Regions from separate parts of the Paeniglutamicibacter cryotolerans genome, predicted to be linked through region 2. Evidence: predicted binding sites of a transcription regulator. Region 2 holds the regulator's gene; the other holds the start of a gene.
What was found. The regulator LexA, encoded in region 2, represses DNA repair genes until DNA is damaged. The targets are predictions, from matches to a motif close to TCGAACANNTGTTCGA.

Region 1: a site for LexA is predicted at 7,082-7,097, ahead of uvrA (excinuclease ABC subunit UvrA). Genes of this name have one in related genera too.

The regions. Positions count from the first base shown of each region.
Region 1 covers NZ_JACHVS010000002.1:400,685-409,658, reverse strand. Annotated here, with positions in the region: gene rapZ (RNase adapter RapZ) at 1-570, opposite strand, end outside; gene uvrC (excinuclease ABC subunit UvrC) at 650-2,608, opposite strand; gene E9229_RS15000 (lysophospholipid acyltransferase family protein) at 2,618-3,286, opposite strand; gene E9229_RS14995 (HAD hydrolase-like protein) at 3,287-4,018, opposite strand; gene uvrA (excinuclease ABC subunit UvrA) at 4,164-7,064, opposite strand; gene E9229_RS14985 (GntR family transcriptional regulator) at 7,192-7,572, opposite strand; gene E9229_RS14980 (MBL fold metallo-hydrolase) at 7,716-8,387, shown strand; gene E9229_RS14975 (HNH endonuclease) at 8,493-8,974, opposite strand, start outside.
Region 2 covers NZ_JACHVS010000001.1:2,527,004-2,535,977, forward strand. Annotated here, with positions in the region: gene dapF (diaminopimelate epimerase) at 1-951, shown strand, start outside; gene E9229_RS11630 (class I SAM-dependent methyltransferase) at 956-1,570, opposite strand; gene hflX (GTPase HflX) at 1,996-3,564, shown strand; gene E9229_RS11640 (ATP-dependent DNA helicase) at 3,557-5,572, shown strand; gene lexA (transcriptional repressor LexA) at 5,662-6,381, opposite strand; gene E9229_RS11650 (LysM peptidoglycan-binding domain-containing protein) at 6,658-7,074, shown strand; gene E9229_RS11655 (histidinol-phosphate transaminase) at 7,173-8,279, shown strand; gene hisB (imidazoleglycerol-phosphate dehydratase HisB) at 8,351-8,971, shown strand; gene hisH (imidazole glycerol phosphate synthase subunit HisH) at 8,972-8,974, shown strand, end outside.

The DNA.
Region 1 (8,974 bases), on a different contig from region 2:
ATCGGTCGGCAGCCCGTATTTGAATCCGAAGCTCATCACGTTCAGGCGCAGCACTATCGGCCCGGATTCGGAGAATAGCTCGGTGATCGCGCGGTTCAGGTCGTGGACCGACATGTCGGTGGTGTCCACGACGATTTCGGCTGCTTCCTTCAGCTCGTGCAGCACCTCGCGTTCGGTGCTGATGCCGTCCAGGATCCGCCCAGAGCCCTGCAGCGGGTGCGGGCGGCGACCCTGTTCGAAGCGGCGGACCAGCAGGTCATCGCCGGCCTCCAGGAACAACACCCGGAAAAGCACGCCGGCGGCCGTGAGTGCGGCGAGCGATTCGCGCAGCTGCGGGAAGAAGGACTTGGAGCGCACGTCCATGACCACGGCGAGCTTCGGGATGGAACCCGCCGTGCGCGAAACCAGCTCGGTGAGCATGCCCAGCAGCGCCGGGGGCAGATTCTCCACGACGTACCACCCGTGGTCCTCGAGCGCATGCGCCGCAGTGGTACGTCCGGCGCCGGACATTCCGGTGATGATCAGCAGTTCGGTCTCGGGCGGTTTCACGGGTGACAAGTCGGTACTCATGACCACTACCCTAGTCTGCCGGGGCGATCCGGCGGTCCGCACCGATCGCACCCGCAGTGGTCACCGGGGAACCTGGGGTTCAGTCCAGGACCTCACCGGTGGTCATGTTAATGGCCGGTGCCCGATCAGTGTCCGCCGCATCGGCGGCGAAGGCATCGAGCAGGACGGCGGCCATGGCCGTCCCGATGCCCGGCACCTGCACCAGGTCTTCCGCACCGGCGGCCTTGAGCTTCTTCAGCGAGCCGAAGTGCTTGAGCAGCGCGGTGCGCTTGGCCGGGCCGAGGCCCGCTATGTCGTCGAGCACCGAGGAGATCATCGAGGCGGAGCGCTTCTTGCGGTGGAAGGTGATGGCGAAGCGGTGCGCCTCGTCGCGGATGCGCTGCATCAGGTAGAGCGCGTCGGAGGCACGGGGCAGGATCACCGGGAACTCGTCGTCCGGCAGCCAGACCTCCTCGAGTCGCTTGGCCAGCCCGACCACGTACACGTCGTCGATGCCCAAGTCCCCCAGCGCGCGCATGGCGGCGGCGACCTGCGGCGGTCCGCCGTCGACCACGACCAGCGCCGGCGGGTAGGCGAAGCGGCGGGTCGCCTTCGTTTCCTCGCCGATCTCCCCGCTGATCGCCGGGGCGGTGTGTTCCTGGTCCTCCAGGTAGCGGCGGAAGCGCCGGGTGATCACGTCGTACATCGAAGCGGTGTCATCGCGCGCAGCGTCGCCGGTGATGGAGAACTTGCGGTAGTCGGACTTCTTGGGCAGCCCGTCCTCCACGACCACCATGGAGGCGACCACGTTGGTGCCCTGCACGTGGGAGACGTCGTAGCACTCGATGCGCAGCAGCGGCACCGGGATACCCAGCGCCTCCTGCAGTTCCTGCAGCGCCGCCGAGCGCACGCTCAGGTCCCCGGCGCGGCGGGACTTGTGCAGCCGCAGTGCCTGTTCGGCGTTCTCCCGCACGGTGTCCATCAGCGCTGCCTTTTCCCCGCGCACCGGCACGCGCACGTCCACCGCCGAGCCGCGCAACCCCGACAGCCAGGAGGCGAGGTGCTCGTGGTTTTCGGGCAGCGTCGGGATCAGGACCTCGCGCGGAACCTTGTCATCCCCCTGCGCCTCGCCGTAGACCTGCAACAGCATGTGTTCGATGAACTCGGCCTGCGTGAAGTCCTCGACCTTCTCCACCACCCAGCCGCGCTGGCCGCGGATGCGTCCGCCGCGCACGTAGAAGACCTGCACCGCGGCCTCCAGCTCGTCCTCGTGGACGGCAAACACGTCGGCGTCGGTGTTTTCGGCCAACACCACCGCGTTGCGTTCGAAGACCCGGCGCAGCGCGGCGATGTCGTCGCGCAGGCGGGCGGCCTGCTCGTATTCCATCTCGGCGGCAGCGGCGGCCATCTGCTTCTCCAGCTCCCTGATGAAGCGGGTGCCCTCCCCGCCCATGAAGCGGCAGAGCTCGGCGGCTAGCTCGCGGTGGTCCTCGGGGCTGATCCGGCCCACGCAGGGCGCCGAGCACTTGTCGATGTAGCCGAGCAGGCATGGCCGCCCGGAGGCCTCGGCGCGCCGGAACACGCCTGCGGAGCAGGTCCGCACCGGGAAGACGCGCAGCAGCGTGTCGAGTGTTTCGCGGATCGCCTTGGCCGGATAAAACGGGCCGAAGTACTTGGTGTCCTTGCGCCGCTCCCCGCGCATGACCTGCGCCCGCGGGTATTTCTCCCCCATGGTCACGGCCAGGTACGGGTAGGACTTGTCGTCGCGGAAGACGATGTTGAAGCGCGGGTTGTATTCCTTGATCCAGGTGAACTCCAGCTGCAGCGCCTCCAGCTCGGAGCCCACCACCGTCCATTCGACGGAGGCGGCGGTGTGCACCATCGCGTGGGTCTTGGGCGTGAGCCCGGCCGGGTTCGCGAAGTAGGAGCTGAGCCGCGAACGCAGGTTCTTGGCCTTGCCGACGTAGATGACGCGCCCGTGCTGATCACGGAAGCGGTAGACCCCGGGCCGGGTCGGGATCTCCCCGGGTGCCGGGCGGTAGCTGTTCGGATCGGCCATGGGGTCAGCCTATTCCGCCACGGGTGCCTGGTTGTACGCGCCGGTGTATTCCTGGCCGGTCAGCTTGGCTATCTCATCGACGATGGCATCGGTGGCACGGCGGCGTTCGGGCAGCGGATGCTTGCGTCCGATGTGCTCGAACTGCAGCGGTTTGCCGAAGGAGAGGGTGAAGTGGTGCGGCCGGATCCGTTTCGCCCCGGCGGGCTGCAGGTTCTCGGTGCCGATCAGGCCCACCGGGACCACCGGGGCGCCGGTGGTCAGTGCGAGCCACCCCACGCCGGTGCGGCCTCGGTAGAGCTTGCCGTCGCGCGAACGGGTGCCCTCGGGGTAGATGCCCACGCCGCCGCCGGCCTCCAGGATCTCCACCAGCGAGTCGAGCGCCGCCACCGAGGCGGCCTGCTCACCGCGCTGGACCGGGATCGAGCCCACGGATTCGAAGAAGGACTTCATCAGCGTGCCCTTGAGCCCGGGCGTGGTGAAGTACTCGGCCTTCGCGAAGAACGCGACATCGCGCGGGGTCAGCGCCTGGATGATGATCGAGTCCAGGAAGGAGAGGTGGTTGGAGGCGATGATGACCGGCCCGGTGCGCGGGACGTTCTCCAGCCCGTTGATGGTGGGCCGGCACAGGCCGGCCAGCAGTGCGCGGATGGAGCCGCGGGTCATGTCGTACACACCCATTTAGCGTGCAGCTCCCGTCGTGGTCCCGGTCTGGGTTTCAGTCGTCAATGTCCCGGCCTTCGTTCTCGTGGTGGCGGGCAGCAGCAGCGCCGCCAGTTCGTGTGCGTCGTGCACGATGGCGTCGGCTCCCGCCGCCTCCAGCTCGCCGGGAGGGGCGAATCCCCAGCGGACGCCTATCGAGCGCAGCCCGTTGGCGGATGCCCCGGTCAGGTCGAAGCGCCGGTCCCCCACCATCACGGTGGTCGCCGGGTCCATGCCCTCGCCGGCCAGCGCCGCCGCGACGATGGCCTCCTTGCCCTCGGTGGCCGCCGCGGATTCCGCCTCCGGTGCGCCGTAGACGCCGCCCAGCAGAGGAGCGAGCCCCTGCTGGTCGATCAGCAGCCGGGCCAGCGACGTCGGCTTGGACGTCGCGACGGCCACCGGCACCCCGGCCGCGGCCAGCGCGGTGAGCAGCTCCGTGATGCCCGGGTAGACCCGGGCCAGCGCCATGCCGCGCTCGAGGTAGTGGGTGCGGTAGGTGTCGATGAGCGCGGGAATGAGCTCGGGCTCGACGCCGGGGATGCTCGCCAAACCGTGGGCCAGGCCGGGGCCGACCAGCGCGTTCAGGGATGCCGGTCCGGGGTCCTCGATGCCGTGGACCTCCAGCGCATGGCCGATGCCGCCGGTGATGGCCCCTGCCGGGTCGATCAGGGTTCCATCGAGGTCGAAAAGCACTTGGGCCGCGGAAATCATCACTCCGGTATTCTCGCATGAACCCGGGGCAACTCCCGCCCCGGCATTCCGTTTCGGGTATATGCCGGCCCTGGAGCACACCCGTCCCGGCACCCCGGAACGGATCCCGGGGTACCGGCGAATCCCGCGGGCACCGGGCCGGAGGTCAGGCGAACAGCGGGGCCAGGAAGCGCCCGGTGTGGCTTTCGGCGACCTTCGCGACCTGCTCCGGGGTGCCCTGGGCAATCACCATGCCGCCGCCGGAGCCGCCCTCCGGCCCCAGGTCGATGACCCAGTCGGCCGACTTGACCACGTCGAGGTTGTGCTCGATGGTGATCACCGTGTTGCCCTTCTCGACCAGTCCCTGCAGCACCAGCAGCAGCTTGCGGATGTCCTCGAAGTGCAGTCCGGTGGTGGGCTCGTCGAGCACGTAGATGGAGCGGCCGTTGGAGCGCTTCTGCAGTTCGGCGGCGAGCTTCACGCGCTGCGCCTCGCCGCCCGAAAGCGTGGTGGAGGCCTGCCCCAGGCGCACGTAGCCCAGCCCGACCTCGACCAGCGTGCGCAGGTGCCGGGCGATCGGGGTGAACGCGGCGAAGAACTCCGCGCCCTCCTCGATGGGCATGTTCAGCACGTCGGCGATGGACTTGCCCTTGTAGTGCACCTCGAGCGTCTCGCGGTTGTAGCGGGCCCCGTGGCAGACCTCGCAGGGCACGTAGACATCGGGCAGGAAGTTCATTTCGATCTTCAGCGTGCCGTCGCCGGAGCAGGACTCGCAGCGCCCGCCCTTGACGTTGAAGGAGAAGCGGCCCTGCAGGTAGCCGCGGACCTTCGCCTCGTTGGTTTCGGCGAAGAGCTTGCGGATGTGGTCGAAGACACCGGTGTAGGTGGCCGGGTTGGAGCGCGGCGTGCGCCCGATCGGGGACTGGTCCACGTGGATGACCTTGTCCAGCTGCTCCAGCCCGTCGATCCGGGTGTGCCGGCCGGCCACCTGCTTGGCGCCATTGAGCTTGTTCGCCATCACCTTGTACAAAATGTCGTTGACCAGCGTCGACTTGCCCGAACCCGAGACGCCGGTGACGGCGGTGAAGACGCCCAGGGGGAACTTCACCGAGACGTCGCGCAGGTTGTTCGCGCGCGCGCCGACGACGGCGACCTGGCGTTTCTTGTCGATCTTGCGGCGCTTGGCCGGGATCTCGATCTTCTTGCGGCCCGAGAGGTAGTCGCCGGTCAGCGACTCGGTGTTGGCCAGCAGGCCCTGAAGCGATCCCGAGTGCACCACCATGCCGCCGTGTTCGCCGGCGCCGGGGCCGATGTCGACGATCCAGTCGGCCTCGGCAATGGTGTCCTCGTCGTGTTCGACGACGATCAGCGTGTTGCCCAGGTTCCGCAGCCGCGCCAGGGTCTCGATGAGCCGGCGGTTATCACGCTGATGAAGCCCGATGGAGGGCTCGTCGAGCACATAAAGCACCCCGACCAGCCCGGAGCCGATCTGCGTGGCCAGGCGGATGCGCTGGGCCTCGCCGCCGGAGAGCGTGCCGGCGGCGCGTTCCAGGTTCAGGTACTCCAGCCCGACATCGAGCAGGAAGGTGAGCCGGGCCTGGATTTCCTTGAGCACCTGGTGGGCGATCTGCGCCTCGCGTCCGGTGAGCACCAGCGAGTTCAGGAAGTCGGAGCATTCGCGCATCGGCATCGCGGCGACGGCGGCGATGGATTTGCCGTTGATCAGCACCGAGAGCGAGGCGGGGTTCAGCCGGGCGCCGTTGCATTCGGGGCACGGGATCTGCCGCATGTATTCTTCGTAGCGGTCCCGGGCCTGGTCGGATTCGGTCTCCTGGTGCTTGCGGTGGATGTACTGCACCACGCCCTCGAAGCCGGTGGAGTACTTGCGCTCGCGGCCGAACCGGTTCTTGTACTGCACCACGACCTTGTGGTCCTTGCCGTGCAGGATGTTCTGCTTGGCCACGGCCGAGAGCTTGGCCCAGGGCGTGTCCATGTCGAAGCCGAGCTCGGCCGCCAGGCCCTCGAGCAGCCGGTTCCAGTACTCGGTGGTTGCCGTGCCCAGCGCCCAGGGCGCGATGGCTCCGGCGGAGAGCGGCATCGAGGGGTCCGGGACGATCAGCTCCTCATCGACCTCCAACCGGGTGCCGATGCCGGTGCAGGCCGGGCAGGCGCCGAACGGGTTGTTGAAGGAGAAGGAGCGCGGTTCGATCTCGTCGATGGCCAGCGGGTGCTCGTTGGGGCAGGCCAGGTTCTCGGAAAACGCGCGTACGCGCCCCGGATCGTCCTCGTCCAGGTCGACGAAGTCCGCGAGCACGCGGCCATCGGCCAGGTTCAATGCGGTTTCAATGGAGTCGGTCAGGCGCTGGCGCACCTCGGCGTTGATGGCCAGGCGGTCCACCACGACCTCAATGGTGTGCTTGTACTGCTTGCCCAGCTTCGGCGGGTCGGTGAGCGCGATGGTCTTGCCGTCGACCCGGGCACGCGAGTAGCCCTTGGAACTGAGCTCCTTGAACAGGTCGACGAATTCGCCCTTGCGGCCGCGGACCACCGGTGCCAGGACCTGGAAGCGGGTCTTCTCCGGCAGTTCCAGCAGCTGGTCGACGATCTGCTGCGCGGTCTGCTTGCTGACCGGTTCGCCACAGGTGGGGCAGTGCGGGCGGCCCACGCGGGCCCAGAGCAGGCGCATGTAGTCGTAGATCTCGGTGATCGTGCCGACGGTGGAGCGCGGGTTCTTCGAGGTGGACTTCTGGTCGATGGAGACGGCCGGGGAGAGTCCCTCGATGAAGTCGACATCGGGCTTGTCCACCTGGCCCAGGAACTGGCGCGCATACGCGGAGAGCGACTCGACGTAGCGGCGCTGGCCCTCGGCGAAGATCGTGTCGAACGCCAGCGAGGACTTGCCCGAGCCGGACAGGCCGGTGAACACGATCATCGCATCGCGCGGCAGGTCCAGGTCGACGTTCTTCAGGTTGTGTTCTCGGGCACCCTTGACGACCAGACGGGTCAGGTCGTGGGGCCGGGGGGTCTCGGTGTGCTCCAGGGAGCGGGAAGTAGCCACATCTTTCATGCTAAACCACAAACCATTCGAACGCTTATTCGATGTGACCAATGAGACGCCCGCGCCCGCGCATCGATGCCGTCCAGCTCCGGAGCCGCCCGCGTTTCGGCACCGGCCGCGACCGGTTTGCCGGCCTTCAGCGGGAGGCCAGCGCGGCCCGGACGTAGTCCAGTGCCGCTTCCCCCTCGATGCCCCAGGCCTGCGCGGCCTGCGCGAACACCTGCGCAGCGGCCTGCAGGTGCGCGGCCGAGGCATCCCCGGCCGCCAGCACCCGGGTCCCGTGCCGGCCCTGCGTGGCCACAACCCCGGCGGCCTCAAGCTCCTTGTATGAGCGGGCAACGGTATTCACAGCGACGCCCAGGGCTCCGGCGAGCGCACGCACGCTCGGCAGCCGGGTCCCTGCCACCAGCCGCCCGTCGCCGATGGCCTGAAGGATGCCCTGCCGGATCTGGTCATACGGCGCATGGGCCGAGCCCGACTCGATGGACAGGAAACCCAGCACGTTTTCTTCGGTCATCCGCTCCCCCGCAGGTTGCATCTCATTCACCGCTCCCGTTCCCTCTGGAAGGACAGGTGCCCGGAAGGACAGGTGGGGCGGCGGTTCAGGTCGTCGGCCCAGCCTACAGCCGGGTGGGCGCCCGGGCCGCGTATGCTGGGCGCATGAGCGAGAATTCGACACTGCTGCATGACCTGTCCGATGTCACCATCCGCCGCGCCGTCGTCTCGGAGATGGCGAACAACGTGTACCTGATCACCGCGAAGGCCACCGGCGCGCAGGTGCTGATCGATGCCGCCGCCGACCCGGAGGCGATCAAGTCGCTCTTCGCCGACGCCGAGGCCGACTCGGAGAAGGCCATCCGGCCCGCGCTCATCGCCACCACCCACCAGCACTGGGACCACGTCCGCGCGCTGGCCGACATGGTCGCCCATACCGGCGCGCAGACCGCGGCCGGCGTGGAGGATGTCGCATCCATCAAGGAACAGACCGGCGTGGGCACCGACGTGCTGCTGGGCCACGGGGACGTGGGCAACTTCGAGGGCTTCGACCTGACCTCCGTGCACCTGCGCGGGCATACGCCCGGCTCCATCGCGCTAGTACTGCGCGACTCCGACGGCACCACAGTGATCTTCAGCGGCGACTCGCTCTTCCCCGGCGGCGTGGGCAACACGCAGCAGGACCCGGCGCGCTTCACCTCGCTGTTGAACGACGTGGAGTCCCGGATTTTCGGCGTCTACCCCGACGATGCCATCGTGCTCCCCGGCCACGGCAAAACCACCACGCTGGGTGCCGAACGCCCGCACCTGGCCGAATGGCGGCTGCGCGGCTGGTAGCCCGCGGCACCGACGGCCCGGCACCGCCCGCCTGGCCGCCGGTGCCTTCGAGGTCCGGGAGCGGTTCACCGCTCCCGGGAGGGAGCTGAACCTGGGCGGCTTGAATCAGCGGCCGGCCGGCAGCCCGGAGGTCTTGGCCCTGTTGCAGGAGCAACAGAGCACCTGGAGATTATCGGCGTTTCGACTTCCACCCTTGGCTAGCGGGATGATGTGGTCCAGTTGCAGGTCGGCTGTCGCACCGCACTTTCTGCACCGCCCATCGTCCCGGGCCCAGATGTACTGCTTGGCGTCGTCGGAAACGGCAGTCAAAACGGCGGCGTTCGGCGGCGTCACCGACAGATCGGCGGTGGCCGGAGTAGTGCCGTGCTGCCGTTGGCGGCCCGTCTGGCGGGGCGTGAGCAAGGCATGGACCTGAACTGCGCTGAGCCCTTCATCGTCCCAGTAGTACTGGTTTTGGAATTGCCAGTACTTCCTGCCCTCGATGGTGGTCACTGACATGGGGTACTGCATCTGGCGATGCTGGATGCCGCTAAATTCGGCGCTAGTCAGCCTGCCGACCTGGTACGTGTTTGCGCCGATGCTCAGCC
Region 2 (8,974 bases):
GTGCTGCGCGGCCAAGTGTCCACGATCGACCCAGTGGAGGTCCTCTCCGGGCTTTCCGGTTTGGCCTTTGCCAAGGCCCACGCCACCGGAAACGACTTCGTGCTCCTCGCTGATCCCCGGAACGACTTCGACCCGAGCCCCGAGCAGGTCGCGGCAATTTGCGACAGGCACCGGGGCGTCGGGGGAGACGGGCTGATCAGGGCGGTGCCCTCCTCGGCGATCGAGGAGGGACGCGACCTGCTGCTCGGTGATCCGAGCGCCTACTGGTTCATGGACTACCGCAATGCCGACGGGTCGTTGTCGGAAATGTGCGGCAACGGCGTTCGCGCTTTCGTGCATTTCCTGGTTACCGAGGGGTTCGTGGAGCTGCCCGCCGGCGCCAGCCTGAGTATCGCAACCCGTGCCGGGATCAAGACGGTCACCCGGTCCGTGAACGGATACGCGGTGGGCATGGGGCCGTGGGCCTTCGCATTCCCTGCCGAGGCACTGGCGAACGACCGGGACTCGGTGGTCGATGCCGAGGGGCTTAAGGCTCCGCTCCCGGGCCTCAGCATCGACATGGGCAACCCGCATACCGTCGTGACCGTGGCCACCGCCGGGCAGTTGGCCGGGCTCGGCCTGGTCCGTTCCCCCCGGGTGGATCCCCTGCCCGCGGCGGGAACCAATGTGGAGTTTGTGTTGCGGGCCGAGCCCCTGGTCCACGACGGCATCGGGGAGATCAGCATGCGCGTGCATGAGCGCGGCGTGGGCGAGACGCTGTCCTGCGGCACCGGCGCATGTGCCGCGGCATTGGCGACCCGGCACTGGGCCGGGGACGCGGGTATCGGCGAATGGAATGTTGCCGTGCCCGGCGGAGTGGTCAAGGTTCGCTTTACCGTGGACTCGGCGGGCGACGAGCAGGTCGAACTCAGCGGCCCCGCAGTGATGACGGGCCGCGGCGTGCTGGCCTAGGGGCTCAGGCTCCGGGGCGCTGGACCTTGAGGATTCGGAAGGCGTTGTCCGTGGAAACGCGATCGACGGACCAGTCGGAGGGGAGCTGGCCGATGATCCACTTCTGCAGGGAATCGGCACCCAGGTTCTTCTGCACCACGAGCCAGGCGTTGCCGCCCGGTGCCAGCCGCGGAAGCCACAGCATCAAGAGTTCATGCAGTGCCTCCTTGCCCACGCGGATGGGCGGGTTGGACCAGATGGTATCGAATTCAATCGCGGGGTCCACGGACTCCGGCATGCCGGCCCGGACATTGCCCAGGCGCAGCGAGGCTGCGTTGTCGCGGGTCAGGGCGATGCTGCGTTCGTTGACGTCGACGGCATGGACCGTGGCATCGGGTGAGGCGATGGCCATGCTCAAGGCCACCGGCCCCCAGCCGCAGCCGAGGTCCAAGAGATTCCCGGCCGGCGAGGGGGCGGGGACTCCGCCCAGCAGGATGGCAGTTCCCTTGTCTAAGCGGTCCGGGCTGAAGATCCCGCCGGAGGTCTGGACCTTGCGGGTGGCACCCCCGAGAGAGACCTGAATGGTCTTTCGCTTCTCCGGGGTTGACTGTTGCGTGCTGAAATAATGCTCCTGGCTCATTCAGACAGATTAACCGGATTTCGCGCACATCCCTATTCGTCGCAGTGCCGCTGGCGGCCGGGGATCCCAATCCGGGAAGTGATAGAGTTTTCCCTATGACTTACATCTAGTCCCCGCACCGGTGGACCGGGCCGCTTCGGCACCTCCCCAACCCGCCGCTCCGGAAGCCAAGCGCCAGCGCGCCGAGGATCCTTGGGGTGCTGGCGCCCCGGCGACAGGCCCGCCCTGCGCTCAGCTATGACGGCCGCGACCCCGGCACTTTTCCCGCACCCGCACCCGCACCCGGCCCTTCTCAAGCGGAACCCGGTGATTCGACGCATCCCAGGCAGGACCCCATGCATTCACAGACAGGCAATCCCTTCACCGAGGGCTCCGATGGCGGTGGCGGGCACTATTCTGGAAGACAGCGGCAGACGAAGGAGAACATGACCAGCTCACAGCAACCAGACCCACAGGACCACAACGGTGACGAGGCCGAAATCCAGGCCGTCATCCAGAGGATCCTGGCCAACGATAGGGCGGCGCAGGAAGCCACCGCGGTGGTGCCGGACGCCGGACTGCTTTCGGGCGGGCAAGCGCAAGCGCTTGACCGATCATCCCACGGGCACTCGGTCTTCGACGGGGCCCAGGAAGATCTGGCCGAACGCCGTGCTCTGGGTCGCGTATCGGCGAGCCACTCCACCGAGCTGGAGGATGTCACCGAGGTCGAGAACCGCCAGCTGCGACTCGAACGCGTGGTCCTGGCGGGGATCTGGACCGAGGGCACCTCTCAGGATGCTGAGAACTCGCTGCTTGAACTCTCCGCCTTGGCCGAGACAGCCGGTTCCGAGGTGCTGGACGGGCTCGTCCAGCGTCGTTCGAAGCCCGACCCGGCAACCTTCCTGGGCAAGGGCAAGGCCCAAGAGCTGCGCGATATCGTCGAGGCGACGGGCGCGGATACCGTGGTCATCGACTCCGAGCTGGCCCCTTCGCAGCGGCGTGCGCTGGAAGACATCGTGCGGGTCAAGGTCATCGACCGCACTGCGCTGATCTTGGACATCTTCGCCCAGCATGCCCAAAGCCGCGAGGGTAAGGCCCAGGTCGAACTGGCCCAGCTCGAATACCTCTTGCCGCGACTGCGTGGCTGGGGCGATTCGATGTCCCGCCAGGCCGGCGGCCGGGTCGGTGCCGCCGGTGGCGGCATCGGTTCGCGTGGTCCGGGTGAGACCAAGATCGAGCTGGACCGCCGGCGGATCCGCGACCGGATGGCGAAGCTGAAGAAGGAAATCAAGGCCATGAAGCCGGCCCGCGAGACGAAGCGGCTGAGCCGCAAGCGCAACGCTGTCCCTTCTGTCGCCATCGCCGGCTACACCAACGCCGGGAAGTCATCGTTGCTGAACTGGCTCACCGATGCCGGGGTGCTGGTGGAGAACGCGCTGTTCGCGACGTTGGACCCCACCGTCCGCAAGACCGAGACCTCCGACGGGCTGGGCTACACCCTGGCCGACACCGTCGGGTTCGTGCGCTCGTTGCCGACGCAGCTCGTCGAGGCTTTCCGCTCCACGCTGGAGGAGCTCTCCGACTCCGATCTGATCCTGCATGTGGTTGATGTCTCGCACCCGGATCCGGAAGGGCAGATCCATGCCGTTCGCGAGGTCCTTGGTGAGATCGATGCCCTGGGGATTCCGGAAATTATCGTGCTGAACAAGGCCGATGCGGCTGATCCGTTTGTGGTCGAGCGGCTGCGCCAACGCGAAGCCAACCACGTGGTGGTCTCGGCACGCACCGGCGAGGGCATCGCGGAGCTGTTGGAGCGGATCAGCGAGGCCATCCCGCGCCCCGATATCCAGCTAGAATTGTTGATTCCGTATGACCGCGGGGAGATGGTGAACCGGCTGCACAGCACCGCCGCGGAAATCCTGCTCACCGAACACCTGGAAACCGGTACGCGGTTCATCGTCAAGGTACGCGAGGGATTGGCCTCGGAATTGGAGCAGTTCAACATTAATGGCTGATGAAACCAAGGTCATCGAATTACTCGACACCGCAGTTGCCGCCATGGGCGGGCAATCCCGCCCGGGCCAGCATGAAATGACCCGCCAGGTCGTGCAGTCGCTCGAAAGCGGCAAGCACCTGCTGGTCCAGGCCGGCACCGGCACGGGCAAGTCGATGGCCTATCTGATTCCAGCGCTGGCGCATGCGTTGGAGTCGGAAAAACCGGTGATTATCTCCACCGCGACACTCGCGCTGCAGGCCCAGATCGTGGGCCGGGACGTGCCGCGGCTGTTGGAGACGCTCAAGAACGAGCTGCCCCGGCCGATGAAGGTCTCGCTGGTCAAAGGCCGGGCGAACTACGTGTGCAAGTACAAGCTCGGTGGCGGCTACCCGGACGAGGACGAGGGCGCGCTGTTCTCGCTCACCGATGAGGCCCCGATGCGCCTTCCCGGAGGAGACGGGCCCGGTTCGGCGCTCGGCCAGGAGATCGTGCGCGTGCGCGAGTGGGCCGAATACACCGACAGCGGGGACCGGGACGACCTGACCCCTGGGGTCAGTGACCGGGCCTGGCGCCAGGTCTCGGTCAGCGCCATGGACTGCCTAGGCGCACAGAAGTGCCCGATGGCGGCCGAGTGCTTCAGCGAATTGGCCCGCGCTCAGGCGGCCGACGCCGACGTGGTGATCACCAACCATGCGATGCTCGCTGTCTCGGCTTTCGAGGGCCTTGCAGTGCTTCCAGACTTCGACACCGTCATCATCGACGAGGCCCACGAGCTGCAGGACCGGGTGACCAGCTCAGTGACCCGCCCGCTGTCCGTCTCACTGGTGCAGACGGCGGCTTCGGCGGCCCGAAAGAACTGCGCCGTGGCCGTCGAACCGCTCAACCAGGCGGCCAAGGCCCTGGCCCGGTCCCTGGAGGGCGTCCCCACCGGCCTGCTGCCGCAGGGGCTCAATGAGGAGCAGTCGGCCGCCATCCAGCAGGTTGGCGAGGCCGCACGAGTGGCGCTCTCCGATTCCAAACCGGAGCCGAACAACGCCGTCGATGGCGGACGCCAGATGGCACGCTCGCAGCTGACCTATCTCGTCGAGCAGGCCAGCCGCTTGCTCGAGGCCCAGGATGCGCGCGAGGTCGTGTGGGCCTCGCGGCCAGGACAGTTCACCCCCGGACAGGGCTATGTCCAGCCTGATGAAACCACCCAGCCGACACTGAACGTCGCTCCGCTCTCGGTGGCCGGGCGCTTGCGTGAGGGACTCTTCGACGGGCGCACCGTCGTGCTGACATCGGCGACACTGGCCATTGGCTCGGCCTTCGAACCGGTTGCCGGGGCACTGGGCCTGCTCGGGGAGTCTGCGCCCGAATGGTCGGGGATCGATGTGGGCAGCCCGTTCAACTACGCCCAGCAGGGCATGCTCTACGTTGCGGGGCACCTGCCCAAGCCCGGACGGCAGATGGCGCCGGAGCTGCTCGATGAGATCGAGGACCTGATCCGGGCCTCCGGGGGCGGGGCGCTTGCCCTGTTCACCTCGCGCAGGGCCGCCGAGGAGGCTGCCGAGGCACTACGCCCGCGACTGGAATACGACATCCTCTGCCAGGGAGACTCAAGCATGAAGTCGCTGGTCGACCAGTTCTCGGCCGAACGCGATACCTGCCTGTTCGGAACGATGACGCTTTGGCAGGGCGTTGACGTTCCCGGGCCCTCGTGTCGGCTGGTGATCATCGACAAGATCCCGTTCCCGCGTCCGGACGACCCGTTGTCCTCGGCGCGGAGCCGGGACATCGCCCGCCATGGCGGAAACGGCTTCATGGCCGTTGCCGCGACATTCGCCGCGGTGCGCCTGGCCCAGGGTGCCGGCCGGCTGATCCGTGCCATGGACGACAGGGGAGTGGTGGCGGTGCTGGATCCCCGGCTGGCCACCGAACGCTACGGTTCGTTCCTGCGTTCCTCGCTGCCGCCGATGTGGAAGACCCAGGACAAGGCCACCGTGCTGGGCGCGCTCAAGCGCTTGGCCGGAACACCGGCGGCCTAGGCAAGAAACGACGAAGGCGTGGCATCTTCCCCCGGTGGGGTTGATGCCACGCCATCGTCATTTTCGGGACAATGTGCCGCGAGGTACTCCTAGATCGAGCGCATCACCGAAACGACCTTGCCCATGACGGTTGCCTTGTCGCCAAGGATCGGTTCGTAACGGCTGTTCTGCGGCAGTAGCCAAGTGTGGCCGTCGCGTTGGCGGAACGTTTTTACCGTGGCTTCCTCGTCGAGTAGCGCCGCAACGATGTCCCCGTTGGCGGCTGTCTGCTGGCGGCGGACCACGACCCAGTCCCCGTCGCAGATGGCGGCGTCGACCATCGAGTCACCGCTGACCTTCAGCATGAAGAGCTCACCGTGGCCCACCAGCTGCCGTGGAAGGGCGAAGACGTCTTCGACTGACTGGTCGGCCAAGATCGGGCCGCCAGCCGCGATGCGGCCGACCAGCGGGACCATGGCGGTATCCGCCGAGGTCGACAGTTCGGTGACTGCCATGCCGTTTGCCGCTTTCAGGTGCGGCTGGTTGGGCGAGACGTCCAACGTATGTGCTTCCTTGAGCTGCAGCGGCAACAGGATTTCCATCGCACGGGGGCGTCGGGGATCGCGCCGGATATAACCGAGTTTCTCCAGCTGGCTGAGCTGGTGGGTCACGCTCGAGAGGCTGGCAAGCCCCACCGAATCGCCGATTTCCCGCATCGAGGGCGGGTATCCGTTGTCGGTGACGGCACGCTGGATGGTTTCCAGAACCTTCTTCTGCCTGATCGTCAGGCTCTTGGCGTCGCGCCGTGGCGTTCGCTGTTCCGTGCTCATTTTCTGCCTCATCCCGATCGTTGCCGGTTGCCCGGGTTGTCCCATTTTGTCGGAGGGGACTGTTGAAATGATTCCAACCTTCCGCTGACTCCATGCTAGTTGAACCGAACCCATCTTTCAAAGATTTGTTCGAACCTGTCTGGACACGTGTCGGTGATGAATGCTACAAATGAAATGCGAACATCGAAGAGATGTTCGAAATATACTTTCGAACCGAGTGATTGTTCGATCCCTACTAGCCAGACGTCGAAACGACGAGGCAGGAAAGGCGAGATCATGGCAGACATGGCACTATCGGCCCCTATTTACATCAGCGCCGCAGCAGAAGCGGCAACACTTGCCGACCGTTTGGACCGGGCGGAAAGGGCAATCCTGCGGGACCTGCCCCCATTGCGGTTGACCCGCCGCGGCCGGTTCGTCCTGATCGGATTGCCGGTCATGTTGGTGACCACGGCACTTCTGCTGGTCGCCGGGATCTTCACGGCTCCGGTCATGGCAGCCGACCGGGAATCCGCGGGCGTAGAGAGCACCGAGGTGGCAGTGCTGGCAGGGGACAGCCTCTGGGGCCTTGCCGCGGAATTCGCGCCTAATGCCGATCGCCGAACCGTGATCAAGGAGATCATCGAGCTCAACAACCTCCGTGGCAAAGCCCTGCAGCCGGGCCAGATCATCAATATCCCAGTCCAGCGATAGGGTTCCGGGCCGCGCGAAAGCGAAGGCCCGAATCGAATGTTACCGCCCGCAGATCGCGTGATTCGGGGCCAAAGTCCCAAACGGACTAAACTTGAAGCGTGAACGAGCGGCTTGAACGACTGTCAAACCTTCCCCTGCGCGATAACCTCAAAGGCCTTGCGCCCTATGGGGCACCGCAAATAGATGTTCCGATTCAGTTGAACGTCAATGAGAACACCCATCCGCTTCCGGCGGAGGTGCTCGAAGCCATCGGCATCGAGGTGGCTGTTGCGGCAACCGGCCTTAACCGCTATCCGGACCGTGAATTCACCGAGCTGCGTACCCGCCTCGCCGGGTATCTCGGGCACGGACTGACTGCCGAGAACATCTGGGCCGGCAACGGCTCCAACGAGGTGCTGCAGCAGATCCTGCAGGCCTTTGGTGGTCCCGGCCGCACGGTGATGGGGTTCCCCCCCACCTATTCGATGTACCCGCTGCTGGCCAGCGGGACCGACACCACCTACGTCGCCGGCATCCGCGAGGCCGATTTCCAGCTCAGCGCCGCTGAAGCGGCCCGCCAGGTGCGAGAGGTGGGTCCTGATATCGTCTTCCTTTGCTCTCCGAACAATCCCACGGGCACCGCCCTGCGCCTTGATGTGGTCGAGGCCGTCTACGCTGCCGGCATGGCCAGCAACACCGTGGTCATCGTCGATGAGGCCTACGCCGAGTTTGCCCACAACGGCACCGCCTCGGCGCTGACCCTGCTGCCGGGCCGCGAAAGGCTGATCGTCTCGCGCACCATGAGCAAGGCCTTCGCGCTGGCAGGGGCACGCCTTGGCTACCTTGCCGCCGCTCCGGAGGTCACTGACGCGCTGCGCCTGGTCCGCCTGCCCTACCACCTCTCCGCCGTCACCCAGGCGACGGCCAACGCCGCGCTGAAGCACGTTGGCGCGCTGCTGGCCAACGTTGAGGCCATCAAGGGCCAGCGGGATCGGATCGTGGATGAACTGACCCGGATGGGACTCAAGCCGGCATCCAGCGATTCGAACTTCGTGTTCTTCGGCGGGTTGAAGGACCCGCAGGCGATCTGGTCCGGACTGCTCGAAGCCGGAGTCATCATCCGCGACGTCGGAATCCCCGGGCACCTGCGCGTCACGGCGGGTACCGAGCCGGAAACCACGGCCTTCCTCACCCGCCTCGAAGAACTCCTGGCCAGCGGCCTGTAGTCCACCCCGGCTAAACTTGACCCGGGGACCTCCTTCGGGGACCCACACCACCTGAATCCTAAGGAACGTGCATGTCTGCAGAATTGCTCACCGGTCGCCGTGCTCGACTCGAGCGCAATACCAGCGAGTCGTCTGTCTTTGTCGAACTGGACCTGGACGGAACCGGCAAGTCGGAAATCAGCACCGGGGTGCCGTTCTACGACCATATGCTCACGGCACTGTCCAAGCACTCGCTGATCGACCTCACGGTCCGGGCCACCGGCGACATCCAGATCGACGTCCACCACACCGTCGAGGACGTGGCCATCACCATCGGCGAGGTCCTGCGCACAGCGTTGGGCAACAAGGCCGGGATCACCCGGTTCGGCGAAGCCACCGTCCCGTTGGACGAGGCACTGGCGCACGCCGTCGTCGACATCTCCGGGCGCCCTTACCTGGTCCACGGTGGCGAGCCCGCCGGACAGGAATACCATCTGATCGGTGGCCACTTCACCGGTTCGCTGACCCGTCACGTCTTCGAATCGCTCACGCTGCACGCCCAGATCTGCCTGCACATGACGGTCCTGGGTGGGCGCGATCCCCACCACATCGTGGAGGCCCAGTTCAAGGCCTTGGCCCGGGCCCTGCGTCAGGCGGTCGAGCCCGACCTTCGCATCGGCAACGCCATTCCCTCCACCAAGGGTGCGCTGTAAATG